DNA from 3 places in the Paenibacillus sp. FSL R7-0216 genome. Region 3 is predicted to be linked to each of the others. Evidence: riboswitches for the same ligand, from Rfam matches in the RefSeq annotation. Region 3 holds a riboswitch; each other region holds the start of a gene.
The links. Region 3 has a riboswitch for thiamine pyrophosphate ahead of tenA (thiaminase II). Riboswitches for the same ligand answer to the same signal wherever they lie in the genome.

Region 1: it holds a riboswitch for thiamine pyrophosphate, as region 3 does, so the genes downstream of both, MKZ15_RS02895 (ABC transporter substrate-binding protein) here and tenA (thiaminase II) in region 3, are expected to answer to the same signal.
Region 2: it holds a riboswitch for thiamine pyrophosphate, as region 3 does, so the genes downstream of both, MKZ15_RS18255 (ECF transporter S component) here and tenA (thiaminase II) in region 3, are expected to answer to the same signal.

The regions. Positions count from the first base shown of each region.
Region 1 is NZ_CP150222.1:692,083-694,346, forward strand. Features, by position in the region: gene MKZ15_RS02895 (ABC transporter substrate-binding protein) at 1-1,050, opposite strand, end outside; TPP riboswitch at 1,207-1,319, opposite strand; gene MKZ15_RS02900 (cold-shock protein) at 1,623-1,823, shown strand; gene MKZ15_RS02905 (cold-shock protein) at 1,994-2,215, shown strand.
Region 2 is NZ_CP150222.1:3,993,510-3,995,773, reverse strand. Features, by position in the region: gene MKZ15_RS18265 (hypothetical protein) at 1-113, shown strand, start outside; gene asd (archaetidylserine decarboxylase) at 159-956, opposite strand; TPP riboswitch at 1,137-1,248, shown strand; gene MKZ15_RS18255 (ECF transporter S component) at 1,361-1,966, shown strand; gene MKZ15_RS18250 (ABC transporter ATP-binding protein) at 1,966-2,264, shown strand, end outside.
Region 3 is NZ_CP150222.1:3,049,843-3,052,106, forward strand. Features, by position in the region: gene thiM (hydroxyethylthiazole kinase) at 1-154, opposite strand, end outside; gene tenA (thiaminase II) at 175-870, opposite strand; TPP riboswitch at 1,023-1,126, opposite strand; gene MKZ15_RS13835 (hypothetical protein) at 1,324-1,626, shown strand; gene MKZ15_RS13840 (alpha-mannosidase) at 1,855-2,264, opposite strand, start outside.

The DNA.
Region 1 (2,264 bases), 2.4 Mb from region 3:
CTCATTGGTGAAAGCGGTATCTACCTCAAGCGGTTTCTCCAGCAAGCCACGCTCATGCATCCAATCAGAGTAGTTCTGCCATACTTCTTTCTTCTGTTCGCCCCAGCGCGGAGCGTCGTCCTTGTATTTCGGGCTCAGCCATTTTTGACTGGCAACTACCAGGTCCTTGTCGAGTTCCGGTACAGCCTTGAGCAAAATTTGCGCCGACTCCTCAGGGTGGGCGATTGCATAGTCATAGCCTTTGGACACCGCTCGCATAAACGCCTTCACGAGCTCCGGGTCGTCCTTGATCGTCTTCTCGTTGGTGACAAGCACCGGCGTATAATAGTCAAGCTGTTCGGAGAAGTCCTTAACGTAAAGCATATCCAGCGGCTCACCCCGCAGTTCGGCTTCGATGCCGGTCCATGCGTAGAAGATCCAGGCGAAGTCGATATCCCGCTTCACGGCCGTAAAATAATCGGCATCCCCGATGTTGAGGAACTTTACCTTGCCGACATCGGCGCCCTGCAGGTCCATAATGGATTTAATGACCGCTTCTTCCACAGGAGACCCCCATCCGCCGTAGGCTTTGCCCTCAAAATCCTTAGGTGTCTTGATATTCTTGGCAACAGGTGCAGCAAAGCCGGATGTATTATGCTGAATGATTGCGGCGATGGATACAAGCGGGACGCCTTGGAGCCGGCTTTGGGTGACGTTCTCTTGTACGCTGACGCCAAACGGGACCTCCCCGGAGGCAACCATCGCCTCAGCGCCGCCAGAGCCGGGAAGGAGGATATCCACATTCAGCCCTTCCTCGGCGAAATACCCTTGGTCCTTAGCGACGTAAAGGCCGGTATGATTAGTGTTAGGGCTCCAGTCGAGCACAACCTTGACGCTGCGCAGCTCTTCGCCGGTCGCCTGGTTAGGCGCGGCATTCTCGGCATTTTGCCCGCCTTGGTTTCCTGCAGCAGCCTTGCCCGCGCTATTTCCGTTGGCTCCGCCGCAGGCAGACAGAATTAGCAGCATACAGCCGAGGAACAGCGCCAGCACGGTGCGTAGTTGAACTTTCACGACACATTCTCTCCTTCGATTGTTTAAATTTCCGCAGCTTTGTTCTTGGTATAACCCTGGAAACGCGACCTTAAGCGCAATCCAAATTTCGGATACAAAAAAACGTCCCGGATCCGGGACGCGATAGGCAATGGAAATGAAATGAATAACGAGTTCATATCCATATAGTATAGCTCCCTACGCTGGCATTATCCAGATCAGGTTAAAGGGTCAGTATCTTTGAGGGATACACTCTCAGCCGGCCAATTCCAGCACCCCTGAACAGTATGACTGCAGATTACAACTGTCATTATAGTTTTCGCTTGCCGCATTTGTCCAGTCTTTCCGAACAGGTTTGCAAAAATAGGGGATTTGCTTTTTATCTGGCAAAAGGATATAATGAGTTCATCTCGTGTTTTAGAAAGAAGATCATTCACCCATTGAAAAGAGTGTCACTATTTAAAACCTGGAACTTTTTTCAATGTGTGAATTTTTTTTATACAAGTGGTGCATGTTCATAAGGGTCAGCCCTTTTGAGCGACTTCTGTTAAAAAAATGAATCATGTTAATCTTTAAACAGGAGGTATTCCCCTATGGAAACCGGAACAGTAAAATGGTTTAACGCTGAGAAAGGTTTTGGCTTCATCGAAGTGGAAGGCGGAAATGACGTATTCGTTCATTTCAGCGCGATCACTGGCGAAGGCTTCAAAACCCTCGACGAAGGCCAACGCGTACAATTCAACGTGGTTCAAGGCAACCGCGGCCCTCAAGCCGAAAACGTTGTAAAACTGTAAGCTAGCCAGAAACTGCTCTTAATGCGTTCTCGCATTGAGGGCAGTTTTTCTACTCAAAGATCATTCATGAGGTTAACATTCGGAAACCTCGCTTCTGATGGTACATATAGCACTATGACGAACCACATCTATGCACCCGGTTAGAACGCTCACCTTGAAGGAGGGGAATTATGAACTACCGTAAAAAAACGTTAGAAGAAATTCCTGAGGAAAATACACCGGTATGGACCTGCACGAGCGACGATTGCAATGGATGGATGCGTGACAACTTCACGTTTGAACATAGTCCGGCTTGTCCGCTTTGCTCGTCTGAGATGGTCATGGGAACGCGCATGCTTCCCCAACTGAGTAATCCAAGCTCCGATCAAAGATCGTCGGCCAAGAAGGCATAGACGAGGACGCCGCCGGAATCGGTGGACGCTGACAGCAGCCACAGCCGTA
Region 2 (2,264 bases), 940 kb from region 3:
CGAGAAGCGAACTTGGGGCAATTCATGGGGTGCCGGAAGGAAGCAGTGAGAGGGGCGGCGGAGGGCCGCTGGTCGCGTTAGAGACATCCATCGGCAGCATCACGGTGCAATAACGGAGAAAAGCCGCCGGGAGAGAAACCGGCGGCTTCAGCAAGCCATTAGCATTTTCCTGCGGGTTTGAAGTGGCCTAGCGCTTCACCCATCCTTACCTTCCGACCGGGCTCGAGACCGGGCAGAGGGGTGAAGGTTCCATTCTGGGTGAGAAGGACGACAGTTGATCCAAATTCAAAGTAAGCAAGATCGTCGCCTTGTTCCCAGCTTTTGGCCGAGGGGTCCGTGTATTGGATGCTGCTGACGTTCATGGCTCCCACTTTGATGAGGGCGATCTCTCCGCAACTGTGGGAAATATAAGTAATCAGGCGTTCATTCCGGCATAAGACCTTCTTCATGTGGCGCATGCCGAAGTCGTTCACGGGGTAGACCCGGCCCTTCACATGCTCGCTTTCCAACTTTTTCCCGGTCACGGGTGCATGAATTCGGTGATAATCAGTAGGACTAAGATAAAGGACAAGGGCATAACCGTGTTTGTACGTTTCTACGCGGGGGGAGCGCGACAGCAGCTCGTCAAGTGTGTAATCCTGTCCTTTGACGTTCAGAATCGTGCCGGTTTGGACCTCGCCCATAAAGGTAATTAAGGCGTCCACCGGACTGATCATCGTCCCTGGCTCCGCGTGCAGCGGGCGCATGCCTGGTTTTAATTTTCGGGTAAAGAACTCATTCAGTGTCCGGTATTCCCGAAGCTCCTTCTCCGCTTCATGGAGCGGAATGCCGTAGGATTTGGCGAAAAAAGGAATCATCGCCCGGCTCAAGCCCGAATGGGAGAACTTGCCCATCCATCGGGATAGCCATTTTCGGGAGGAGAGTTCCGTCATCCATTTCATCCATTTCGCGGCCAAATAGCATCCTCCTAGTCTGTCCGTTAGTGCTGCGTTGGTTTGATGAATTCGTTGCCACTTCCGCTAATCTTGACACAGAACAGGGCCGAAATCAATACAGCGGCCTGTAACCCCGGATGACAAATTTGTACAAATTGATGCTTGATGCCGAGGCTAGGTTGGTGTATGTTAATAACAATCGCATAGGGATACGGGGGCTTGAGCAAATCAGGCTGAGATAGCGGCATATGGCGCCGCGGACCGTTAATCTGATCTGGATAATGCCAGCGTAGAGAATCGATCGTCCGGGATGTCTTGCGTTTTTTACGCGCCCTCGTGACCTGACCACCGTCTGAGCTTATTCAGGCGGTTTTTTTACGTATGCGATGGGAATTTAAATTGAAGAATCAAGAGGAGAGATGGAGATGTCGGAAGTTATTCAAAAAAAAATGGGCCGCGGTTTGAAGCTAAGCGACCTGTTGGTAACGGTGCTGGTCTCGCTTGTGCTTGGCGTGGTGTACCACTTCTGGAGTTCGGTGTACAATTTGTTCTCGCCCCTGTTCTTCCAGGCGGATGAACTGGTGTACGGGATGTGGTTCCTGGCCGCAACACTGGTATTCCTGCTGATTCGTAAACCGGGGGTAGCGTTGATTGCCGAGATTGCGGCGGCCCATGTGGAGATTCTGTTCGGCAGCGAATGGGGCATTCAGCTCGTTCTATACAGCGTGCTGCAAGGCTTGGGAGCGGAACTGGTATTCGCCGCGTTCCGATACCGGAAGTTCTCCGGCTCCGTCGCAGCGCTGGCCGGAATTGGGGCCGCTGTTGGATCGGTGATTCCGGATTTCTTCTATGGCTACGTGCAGGATTATGAGCCTTGGCTCTTGACTGCCAAATATGCCATGCGCGCGGTCAGCTCTGCGCTGATCTGCGGTTACTTCGCTTACGCCGTGGTAAAAGCCGTAGAAGCGACAGGAGTCACCACCCTGCTGCGGCCGGTTGATCCGAAGGACTACGCGGCGCTGAACGACTGATGCGGAAGGACATGGCGGCCGCAGAGGTGCAGGGGCTGCGGTTGAAGTTCCCCGGTGAGGCCGATTTCGTGTTCAAGGATTTGGATTTCTCGGTTGTACGCGGAGAACATGTGCTGCTATTGGGCCCCAGCGGATGCGGGAAATCGACGCTGCTTCAGGTCTTGTCCGGCATCATCCCGGACTTGGTGGAAATCCCGATGCGGACGTCCGCGCAGCAGCTCCCGACATCGTGGCGCTTCCTGTTTCAGGACCCCGAGACCCAATTCTGTATGCCTTATGTTGACGAGGAGCTAGCCTT
Region 3 (2,264 bases):
CGGGAGCATAGGCCATGACCGGCGAAGCGCCAAGGGCGTACAAGCCGTTTGCGGTAAAATTCGTGACGACAACATTGGTCATGTTATGCACGAGGGGTTTCGTTTTTTGCACCTTTTCCAGCACATCGGACAGATCTTTTTCCATTAAGCTCATGTTTTCAACCTCTCTTTCGATCATTTGGATGAATGCGAGATCATCGGCATCGCAACCGGCCAGTCTTCCTGCCGGTAAGCCATATCCCAAAAGAGATATTCCAATTGGCAGCTTTGCAGAAAATGATCGGCCATCCTTTGCCGCTCTTCCTCCCTGGCTGTATCCGCCCATCGGTCTAACGCATGGATAAACTTCTCCGTCACATCCCCCGAAAGACGCCCGTAAAAATCAATCCACTCATAAAACGGATGGTCCGGTGTCGGCTGCACTTCTGCCAGCAGCTTTTGGCCGATCACCAGATAGGTCCAAGGGCAGGGCAATAAAACGGCATAGATCTCGCCCAAACTCCCTTCGTGGGCCACCGTCAGCATATGACGGATATAATGATGCGCCGAAGGTGCAAGCGGGTACCCCTGCAACTCTTCAAAATTCACTCCGGCGGCCCGGCAAAAAATCTGATGGGGTTGAACTTCACGGTTTAAAATATACGCGATCTGTTCGTTGAACATCGCGATCTCCTCTCGGGTCCGGCTTTTGGAAATCGCGATACCGTAAATCCGCATATAGGCGTTTAAATATTCGTAATCCTGCTTAACGTAATGAATGAGCTGCTCTTTCTCCAGTTGTCCCCTTGCGATGCCTCTGACGAACGGATGATCGAATATGGCTTGATAGATCCCGTCCGCCTGACGTCGTAGCTCCTGCGTAAACCCCATCGTCTCCACCTCCCAATATATTGAACTAGGAAATCCCCTGAGAAGACGACGACAAACGACCTGTTAACAGAGCGCGCAAAAAAGCCGCTCCGTAGAGGGAGCGGCTCGATCAAGTCCTAGGCTGATATACGACAACCTGAGCACTATTCAAATGGGGGCCGACTCCACTTTCCTACGCTAGTATGAACTAGATCAGGTTCAAAGGGTCCAAGATGGTCTCTTGTCTCAGCCGTTTACGGCGCCCCTAGTGGATTTCCTATGCAATTCACCTATTACTCTACCGATCCCTGCCTGGATTGTCAATCCCGTCCAGCGAAAGATCGTTGGATCACTTGTTTCTCTCGTCTACACCATCCCCGGAATGCTGCATAGCATAACTATCAGGGAACTGTCTTGTAAACCGGTTCCTCAGGATAAGTAACCGGATCCCATCCAGCTAAGGAAGGTTAGGCCATGAATTCAGCCGGAAAAAGCAAATCCTCGTCCTCCAACAAGAAAAATGGCAAAAAGGGCGGTTTCCGGCCAAAAACCCCGGAATATACCGTAGCTGCGCTGCTTCTTTCCGGTAAACTTCGCGTGGATTCCGTCCAGTTATACCGTAACGCAACCATGTATGTCTCCCTTGTTGGCGAATACAAAACGATCAGCAGCGATGCAAACGCCGACAAGTTGCTGAACTTTCTCAACGAGAATGGAGATATGACCATCAATGACATCATCAATGCCATGAAGAAAAAAGCGGACAATTCCTCCTGAACCCGCTCTTCCTTTGAAAGATTCGGGCGGGAGGATCGCTCGCTTTACATCATAACCTAGATGCGGGGGTTTACTACAATGAGTGAATTTGACGGCGAAGGCTTCTCGGAACTCATCGTAATCATCATTCTGGTCGTTCTGTTCTTCTACGGTTCCAACGATATCGAAACGCTGACGGGCGCCCCGACTTCCGATTAACTGTCGAAGGCGACCCACAGCGTTCTCTCGTTATTTCAACTGCAAACGAATCGTTTTGATTTCATACGGTGACATCGACAACTCAAGCTCCGCAGCTGAGGAGGATTCTCCTAAAGACCGTTCCATCATGTCGGTTTCTTGCCAGGAAATCACCGGCATCCCGAAATGGAAGCGAACGCGGCCTCGGCCTCCCTTGTATTCATGCAAACGAACGATCAAGCCGTCGCCGTCTTCCGCTTTTTTCACGGCATCAATGACGACGTCCGCACTTCCGCTCGTTTGGAGCAGTGAGAATGAAGACGAGCGCGCCTGGCCCATCGTGGCGTAAACCGGCTGATTTAGCAGCGTTGCTGCCTGTACGGTACCACCTTCGGACCAATGCCCCTCGTGAGGATACAGAGCGTACGTAAACTCATGCTCGCCGCGATCCGCTTGCGGAT